Regions from separate parts of the Streptomyces sp. NPDC014894 genome, predicted to be linked through region 2. Evidence: riboswitches for the same ligand, from Rfam matches in the RefSeq annotation. Region 2 holds a riboswitch; the other holds the start of a gene.
The links. Region 2 has a riboswitch for cyclic di-AMP ahead of ACF089_RS22320 (peptidoglycan DD-metalloendopeptidase family protein). Riboswitches for the same ligand answer to the same signal wherever they lie in the genome.
Positions count from the first base shown of each region.

Region 1 (4,572 bases), on a different contig from region 2:
GCGACGCGCTCGGAGCGGGCCGGGGCGCCGGTCTTGATCTGGCCGCAGTTGGTGGCGACGGCCAGGTCGGCGATGGTGACGTCCTCGGTCTCGCCGGAGCGGTGGGACATCATGCACTTGAAGCCGTTGCGCTGGGCCAGCTCGACGGCGTCCAGGGTCTCGGTCAGCGAGCCGATCTGGTTGACCTTGACGAGGAGGGCGTTGGCGGCGCCTTCCTCGATGCCGCGGCCCAGACGCTCCGGGTTGGTGACGAAGAGGTCGTCGCCGACGATCTGGACCTTGGAGCCCAGCTTGTCGGTGAGGGCCTTCCAGCCGTCCCAGTCGTCCTCGAAGAGCGGGTCCTCGATGGAGACCAGCGGGTAGGCCGCGACCAGCTCCTCGTAGTACTCGGTCATCTCGGCGGCCGAGCGGGACTTGCCCTCGAACGCGTAGACGCCGTCCTTGTAGAACTCGGAGGCGGCGACGTCGAGCGCGAGCGCGATGTCGGTGCCCGGGGTGTAGCCGGCCTCCTTGATGGCCTCGAGGATGAGGTCGAGCGCGGCGCGGTTGGAGTCGAGGTTCGGCGCGAAACCGCCCTCGTCGCCGAGGCCGGTGGACAGGCCCTTCTGCTTCAGGACCTTCTTGAGCGTGTGGTAGACCTCGGTGCCCCAGCGCAGCGCCTCGGAGAAGGACTCCGCGCCGATCGGGGCGATCATGAACTCCTGGATGTCCACATTGGAGTCGGCGTGCGAGCCGCCGTTCAGGATGTTCATCATCGGAACGGGCAGCAGGTGCGCGTTCGGGCCGCCGAGGTAGCGGAAGAGCGGCAGGTCGGAGGCCTCGGAGGCGGCGTGGGCCACCGCGAGGGAGACGCCGAGGATGGCGTTGGCGCCGAGCGAGCCCTTGTTGTCGGTGGCGTCCAGGTCGAACATGGCCTGGTCGATCAGCCGCTGCTCGGTGGCGTCGTAGCCGACCAGCTCGGGGCCGATCTGCTCGATGACGGCGAGGACGGCCTTCTCGACGCCCTTGCCGAGGTAGCGGTTCTGGTCGCCGTCGCGAAGCTCGATGGCTTCGAAGGCACCGGTGGAGGCGCCGGACGGCACTGCAGCACGACCCGTGCTGCCGTCGTCGAGGCCAACCTCGACCTCGACCGTGGGATTGCCTCGGGAGTCCAGGATTTCCCGGGCTACGACGACGTCGATGGACGGCACGAGCATCTCCTTCTGGGATGTGACGCGTGAAGTGCAGGGTCTCTTTGGCCTTGCGACAAGAGCCTAACCGGCGGGCGGGTCCCGCCCTGCGGATGCCCGCCCCCTGGGACGAAAAAGGGGGTGAAGTCCAGCTCCCGGGGACGGACCGACCCTGCCTACTGACTGGTAACACAAGAGAGCCCCGGTCCGCGCGTTCGGGGGAAGCGCGCGGACCGGGGCGTTCCGCGACCCGCGGAGGGGCGGGGCCACGGCTCGGGTCGTACGGTCGGGCGGGGCGGCCCGGGGCGCCGGCCGCGAGGGCCGGCGGGGTGCGTCAGCTCAGGTCGAGCTGCTGGCCCACGTAGATGACGTCAGCGTCGTCGACGATGTCCTTGTTCAGCTCGAAGAGCTTGGACCAGCCGCCGTCGACCTTCTCGGCCGCGGCGATGGTGCTGAGGGTGTCGCCGGCCTTGACCTCGTACTCGCCGTCGCCCTTCTGGTAGCCGCCGGCGGGCTTCGACTGCGGCTGCTGCGCGGGCTGCGGGGCGGCGGCCGGGGCCTCGGTGCGCTCGGAGCGGGTGGTCGGGGCCTCGGTGCGCTGCTCGGGCTGGGCCTGCTGCGGGGCCTGCTGCTGCGGGGCCTGCTCGGCCTTCGGCTGGGTCTTCGGCTGCGGGGCCGCCTCGGCGGAGCCGCCGCCGTACGCGGCGTTGGACAGGCCGACGCCGCAGCTCGGCCACGCGCCCTTGCCCTGGCCGGCGAGGACCTTCTCGGCGATCTGGATCTGCTGGGCCTTGGACGCCTTGTCGGCGGTGGAGGCGTACGCGGTGCCGCCGTAACCGGCCCAGGTGGAGGCCGAGAACTGGAGGCCGCCGTAGTAGCCGTTGCCGGTGTTGATGGACCAATTGCCGCCGGACTCGCACTGGGCGACCTTGTCCCACTCGGCGGCGGTGGCCGCGGAGGCGGTGGAGGCGCCGATCAGCGGGGCGGCGACGGCCGCACCGGTGACACCGGCGAACGTGACGATACGGACAGCCTTGGACGGGCGGCGGTGCTTGCCCTTGCCGGAAAACAGCATGGAACGTCTCCTCACCGACGCCTACGAGGTGAGCTGTCGGGTTCGGGCCAAGTGAGTTGCCCGGTCACGCGTCCTTGCGCGCGACTTCACCCCTAGCCGGTTCCCGCCGTCGGATTCGACGGCCGGCGCCCGGCGCTTACCTGGGTCCCCCGCTCCTGCCTTCGGCGCACTGAGCGTCGTGTTCCCCCGACCGACGGCAGGATTCGGCGTGACGGTCGTGGTGCCCGCGGTGGCGAGCGGTTCAGACCGTAAGCGCACCTCTCCCCGATGTTCAAAGGAGAACATCGGGGAGAAATCGCCCATCGCGCCACTCCGGTACCTTGCGTTTCCGCAGGTCGGGCCTGGAATGCGAGATTCCGGAAGGCTATGTGGGCCAGTTACCGCAAAGAGACCCTTGTCTCATTTGAGCAAACTAGGACAGAGGGCATCGAACTGCCCCTACTTCGAGGCGAGGTCGAGGTTCTGGCCCGGGTGGATGAGATCGGGGTCGGAGCCCACGGTCTCGCGGTTCTCCTCATAGAGGGCGTTCCAGCCGCCGTCCAGCTTCTGCGCCTGGGCGATGGCCCAGAGGCTGTCGCCGGGCCGGACGGTGTACGCGCCGTCCTTCTCCTCCGCCTTGCCCTCCGCGGCCTCGTCCGCCGTCTTCTCGACGGCGTCACGGGCCGGGGACTCGCCCCGGGAGGGGTGTCCGGCGTCCGCCTCGCGCTCGGCGACCGGATCGCCGGTCGCGGTCCCGTCCTCGGGTACGGCCGTCTCGTCCTGCCCGTCGGAGCGGGGCGGTCCGCCGGCGGCGGGGGCGCCGTCCGACCCGTTCCCCGCCTTGGCGTCGTCCGTACGGTTCGAGCCGGTCGCCGGCTCCTCGGCGGGCTCGCCCCGGTGCTTGCCGGAGCCCTCGGGCTTCCCGGCGGGCTTCTCGGCGGCCTTGTCGGCCTTCTCGGCCTTCTCGGTGGCCTTGTCCGCCTTCTCCGTGGCCTTCCCCGCCTCCTCGGCGGCCTTCTCCGTCTTCTTGGCGACCTCCCGGTCGGCGCCGGGGCCGGTGCCGCCGGCTCTGTCCGCGCCGCTGCCCACGCCCTGGGTCGGACCCGGGGCCGGAGCCTTCGACTCCTTCGCCGCGCGCTCGGCCTTCTCGGCCGGGCTCGGGGAGGAGGACGGCTCCGTGCCGCCGGCGTCGGCCCCGAGGGTGAGACCCGCCATCGCGGCGCAGGAGGCCCAAGCCTTCGCGCCCTGTGCCGCAAGTACCTTCTCGGCCACATCTATCTGCTGCGAGCGGCTCGCGAGGTCGGCGCGGGAGGCGTACTCCGTACCGCCGAAGGCCTCCCAGGTCTCCTGGGAGAACTGGAGCCCGCCGTAGTAGCCGTTGCCGGTGTCGGCGCTCCACGCGCCGCCGCTCTCGCACTCCGCGACCCGGTCCCATGTCGTGGACTCGACCGCGGCCGCCGAACCCGCGCCGAGCAGGGGGATCGCGATGGCCGATCCCGTCACCCCCGCCGCGACGACGAGAGCCGGAACCTGGCGGGGTCGGCGATGTCGCCCATTCCCGGAGAGCATACGGTTGCCTTTCGCCTGACTGCTTGAGACGGGGTGAACGTAGCCGCACTCGAACACGCGTCACAAGTCGATGCAGCGGAGATCACGCGAAAGTCACAATCCTGACGGACCGTCAATTCAACGCCCCGTGAACTCCACCGGCAGGGTCCGCAATCCACGCATAATCAGCCCTCCGCGCCATCGCAGATCCGCCGGATCCGCGGCCAGCCGAAGGTCCGGCAGCCTTCTGAGCAGGGTGGCGATGGCCGTCTGCCCCTCCAGCCGGGCGAGCGGCGCGCCGAGGCAGTAGTGGATGCCGTGCCCGTACCCCAAGTGCTGGTTGTCGCGCCGGGAAAGGTCGAGTACGTCCGGTTCCGAAAATCTCTCCGGATCGCGGTCCGCGGCGGCCAGCACCACGAGCACCGGATCCCCCGCCGCGATCCGCTCGCCGCCGAGGACCAGTTCCTCGGTGGCGAACCGCCATGTGGCCACCTCGACCGGCCCGTCGTACCGCAGCAGCTCCTCCAGTCCGGTCGCCAGCAGCCCGCTCTCGCCCGCCGCCAGGGACGCCTGGAGGCGCTCGCGCTCGGCCGGTTCGCGCAGCAGCGCGTAGACGCCGTTGCCGATCAGATTGACGGTGGTCTCGAAGCCCGCGAAGAGAAGAATGAAGGCCATCGCGGCGGCCTCGTTCTCGGTGAGATGCTCGCCGTGGTCACTGGCCCGGATCAGCCCGGAGATCAGATCGTCGCCCAGGTTCTCGCGTTTACGGTGAATCAGCTCGACGAGATAGCCGCGCATTTT
Region 1 is NZ_JBIBWD010000010.1:254,345-258,916, reverse strand. Features, by position in the region: gene eno (phosphopyruvate hydratase) at 1-1,196, opposite strand, end outside; gene ACF089_RS24740 (transglycosylase family protein) at 1,504-2,244, opposite strand; cyclic di-AMP (ydaO/yuaA leader) riboswitch at 2,248-2,421, opposite strand; gene ACF089_RS24735 (transglycosylase family protein) at 2,683-3,726, opposite strand; gene ACF089_RS24730 (cytochrome P450) at 3,910-4,572, opposite strand, start outside.
Region 1: it holds a riboswitch for cyclic di-AMP, as region 2 does, so the genes downstream of both, ACF089_RS24740 (transglycosylase family protein) here and ACF089_RS22320 (peptidoglycan DD-metalloendopeptidase family protein) in region 2, are expected to answer to the same signal.

Region 2 (4,572 bases):
CACCTATCACCCGGGGCAGACTCCCTACGACCGGTTCCTCGGCAAGTGCCGTGATCTGGTCCGGCTCGGGGTCCGTTTCAGTGTGGGGACGGTGGGGCTGCCCGAGCATCTGGAGCATGCCCACAGGCTCCGCGCCGACCTGCCCGAGCAGGTCTATCTGTGGGTGAACGCGGCGGAGGGCCACCGCTACACGGACGCGGAGGCGGCCGCGTGGACGGAGCTGGACGCGCTCTTCCCGTACAGCCGCGATCCGCACCGTTCGGCCGGGCTGCCCTGTCGTACGGGCGCGTCGGTGGTCTCGGTGGACGGCGACGGCACGGTGCGGCGCTGTCACTTCGTCCGGGAGGAGCTGGGGAATCTCTACGACGGGTCCTACCGTGCGGCGCTGGGGCCCCGGCCCTGTCCGCGTGCGGTGTGCGACTGTCACATCGGCTATGTGCATCTGGAGTCGCTGCCGTTGTACGACGTCTTCGCGGGCGGTGTGCTGGAGCGGATACCGGCCGCCGGTCAGCTGTCGTCGCCGGTGCCGGTGACGATCCGTCCGTACGGAGCCGTCGCGGCGCGGGGTCCGGGAGGCTGAGCGCCTCCCGGACCCCGCGGGTCGCCGCCGGGATCCGCCCCGCTCAGAGCGGCAGCAGGTCCGGCCGCTTCGCGGCGATCCGGTCGCCGGAGCTTTCGCCGCGCAGCCGTCGGCCGATCCAGGGTCCGAGGTGCTCACGGGCCCAGAGAATGTCGTCGCGCCGTACTTCCAGCGTCCCGCGCGGGGGCAGCGGCGGCCAGGGCTGGTCCGGGTCGGCCGGGAGGCCGAGTCCGAGCACCTGCGCGGCGCGCAGGGCGACCCTGGTGTGCCCCTCCGGGGACAGATGCAGCCGGTCGCCGTCCCAGGCACGCCGGTCCTGGACCGATCTGAGCGACCACAGATCGAGCACCGGGCAGCCGTACCGGTCGGCGATGGATCGCACATGGGCGGTGTAGGTGGCGACCTTGCCCCGCAGATGGCGGAGGACCGGGACGCCCCGGGTGTCGAAGCCGGTGGTCACCATCACGGTGCCGACGGCGGCGGTGAGGTCGGCGACCGCGCGCTCGAAGCGCTCGGCCACGTCGTCCGGGTCGCTGCCCGGCCGGATGATGTCATTGCCCCCGGCGCAGAACGTCACCAGGTCCGGGGCCAGTTCCTTCGCCCTCGGCACCTGCTCCGCGACGATCTGGTCGAGAAGGCGGCCGCGCACCGCCAGGTTGGCGTATCGAAAGGTGTGTTCCGGTGCGCGGTCGGCGAGCAGAACCGCGAAGCGGTCCGCCCAGCCTATGTAGGTCCCGTCCGGGCCGGGGTCTCCGACGCCTTCGGTGAAACTGTCACCGATCGCCGCGTACGACCCGATTGCGCCCTTGGTCTCTGTTCTCGAATCGTCTGCCACAAGAACTCATCTTGACCTTGCGGATGTGACCTACGCGACCGTAGGGAGGGGTTGACGGGAGGTGATGTTTACCACCGGGAGATATCACGCCGCCGGGAATATACGGGAATCCCCTCGCACCGCGGGCGGTACGAGGGGATTCGGGCGCGGGCCGGCCGGCCCCGCGGCGTCAGAGGGAGACGCCGTGCTGGCGCAGATACGCCACCGGGTCGATGTCCGAGCCGTAGCCGGCGCCGGTGCGGATCTCGAAGTGGAGATGCGGTCCGGTGGAGTTGCCGGTGGAGCCGACGCCGCCGATCTGGGTGCCGCCGCTCACGTCCTGCCCGGCGGAGACCGAGAGGGAGGAGAGGTGGGCGTACTGCGAGTGGTTGCCGTCGCTGTGCCGGATGACGACCTCGTTGCCGTACGCGCCGCTCCAGCCCGCGGAGACGACGGTGCCCGGGCCGACGGAGCGGACGGGGGTGCCGGTGGGAGCCGAGAAGTCGACACCGGTGTGGTAGCCGCTGGACCACATGGAGCCCGTGGCGCGGTAGCCGGTGGAGACGCCGCCGGCGGCAAGCGGGGTGGTGTAGCCGGACGCGGCGGCCGGGGTCTCGGCGGTCGCCGGGGCCTCGGCGGCGGGGGCCGGAGCGGTGGGCTCCGCCGGGGGCGCGGGGGTGGGGGCCGCTTCGGCCGCGGGGGCCTCGGGCTGGGCCGGGGCCTGGCGGGGCGCGGCGGGGGCGGCCGGGCCGTTGCCTCCGGAGGCGGGCGCGGCGGCCTCGCGCGGAGCGCGGTCCCGCTGTTCGCCCTGGTCCGCGGAGCCCTTCGCCTCGGCGGGCTTGCCGAGGGCGAGTTCGAGGCCGGGGTGGATGAGCGACGGGTCGTCGCCGACCACCGCGCGGTTGTCCGCGTAGAGCTTCTGCCAGCCGCCGCCGACCCGGTGCTGGTCGGCGATCTTGGACAGATGGTCGCCCGCGACCACGCGGTACGCGGTGGCGGCGGGGGCCTCGGCGGGCTTCTGGCCGACCGGGGCGGCGGGGGCCCGACCCGCCTGCGCGGCGGCGGGCGCGACGGCCGGGGCGGAGGCGACGGCGGCCGGGGCGGAGGCGACGGCGGCCGGGGCGGATCGCTCGGCCGCGTGGGCGCCGGTCGCGCCCATCAGCGGAAGCGCGAAGGCCGCGCCGCCGGTGCCCGCGGCGACGAAGCCGCGGGTGAGTGTGCTGGTCCTGGGACGACGGTGCTTACCCTTGGCGGGCATGGGGCTGTTCCTCTCCGGCGCCTGCGAGGTGAGCTGTCGGGTTCGGGCTGGAGATGCCCGGCCGCACTCGTCGTACGGCTTCACCCCGAGCCGTCCGGAAATCCGGGCCGGCGTACTTCCTGGGTCCCCCGCTCCTGCCACGCTGTGATGTCCGATGGGAGTTCCGGCCGGCGGCAGGATGAGGCGGTCCGCCCGGATGGCCGTGACCGTAGACGAGCCGCAAGGAGCGGAACAAGCCGTTCCGCAGTCGGCGGATGATCCACAGAGGGGCGCGGGGAGCCCTCCCGGTCACCCTCCGTGGAGACCGGATCCCCAACTCCGGTCCCGGCGTCGCGATTGCCGTCCGGGCCGCCGCCACGGACCGTCACCACTATGATCCTGCTCACCGAGCAGGCCCCATCTCCCCCTGAGCCGGGGCACGTTATATCTAACGACTCATTTCGGTCAGAAGTGATGAATAACCCCGTGCGGGCGGCCCTGACCAGCGCTCCGGAGCGGTCCGGCCCGGCGCGTATCGACGCAAAGCGCGATCATGTGGATCCGGGCGCCGGCCGACGGCCCGCGACTCGCCCGAACCCCTTCCCCGAACGCCGGTCGGAGAAGATGATTGCCCCTGGAATCAATGTCGTATCGTCAAGAACAGGCCATCGTCGGCGAGCAGCGCCGGCGCCAATGACCCTCAGGAGACTTCGTGACGCAGCAGCTGCCGCAGGTCCCGTCGACCGAGCCCGAGCTGGTCGGAGTGCGTAATTTCCGTGATGTGGGCGGGCTGCCGACCGCGGACGGCGGACGGACCCGGTACGGGCGGCTCTACCGCAGCGGGCATCTGGCCCACGCGACCGAGAGCGATGTCGTCTTTCTGACCTCGCTGGAGCTGCACACGATCTTCGATTTCCGCAATGCGGCCGACATCGGGCTGGAGGGGAGCGACGCCGAGCTGCCCGGCGTGCGGAATCTGAATCTCCCGCTCAGCGATCCGGCCGACGGCGTGGAGTTCTGGAAGATGATCCGCGAAGGCGAGATCGACCAGCTGCGGTCGCTCCTGGGCGACGGGCAGGCGGCCCAGCGGATGAGGGACTCGTACCGGGTGCTGATCACCCGGCGGACGGACGAGCACAGCCGTATCCTGCACGCGCTCGCGGAGGACAGCGTGCCGGCGCTGATGCACTGCGCCGCCGGGAAGGACCGCGCGGGGCTCTCGATAGCGATCGCCCTGCTCGCGGTGGGCGTCGAGCGGGAGGCGATCGAGGAGGACTACCTCAAGTCCAACGAGCCCTCGCGGCGGTATCTGGTGCGCCGCGGCAACAGCTCGGAGGGCGGGATGTCGCAGGAGGTGATGGAGCTGCTCGGTCCGCTCTTCGACGCGCGTCTGGAGTATCTGCACGCCGCGTTCGACACCGTCCAGGAGAACTGGGGCACCACCGAGCGCTATCTCACCGAGGGGCTGAAGCTCGACCCCGGGACGCGAGAGCGGCTGCGCGAGCGGCTCGTGAGCGAGGGCTGAGACCGGACCGCTCCCCCGCGCGGCGGGGAGCCGGCCGTCTCGCGGGCCCCGCGTAAGGGCCCGCAGCCGGCGGCCGGGTCCGGCGGCCGGGGCCGGGCCGGGCGGGGGCGCCCCGGGCCGGGCCGGAAGGCGGTGGCCGCACGGCCGGGGGCTACGCCGGGGGCGGTGCGGCCGGGGGCTCCTCCGAGGGGCTACTTGGCGCCCATCTCGAACAGCAGGTAGAGGAAGCCGGCCAGGATGTGGCCCGCGATCAGATAGGCGAAGAGCCGGACGATCATTCCCGTGGGGAACTTGCTCTCCTGCTTGCCCTTGGGCTTCTCGGGCACGGGTGCCGCGGTGTTCTCGGACATGACAGTCCTCGCTTTCAGGCGTGCGGATGGAGTTCGGGGCTCTGGAGCAGGGTGTGGACGAACAGC
Region 2 is NZ_JBIBWD010000009.1:145,589-150,160, reverse strand. Features, by position in the region: gene ACF089_RS22330 (STM4011 family radical SAM protein) at 1-580, shown strand, start outside; gene ACF089_RS22325 (SGNH/GDSL hydrolase family protein) at 624-1,415, opposite strand; gene ACF089_RS22320 (peptidoglycan DD-metalloendopeptidase family protein) at 1,585-2,652, opposite strand; cyclic di-AMP (ydaO/yuaA leader) riboswitch at 2,658-2,812, opposite strand; gene ACF089_RS22315 (tyrosine-protein phosphatase) at 3,344-4,156, shown strand; gene ACF089_RS22310 (DUF6126 family protein) at 4,348-4,506, opposite strand; gene ACF089_RS22305 (helix-turn-helix domain-containing protein) at 4,521-4,572, opposite strand, start outside.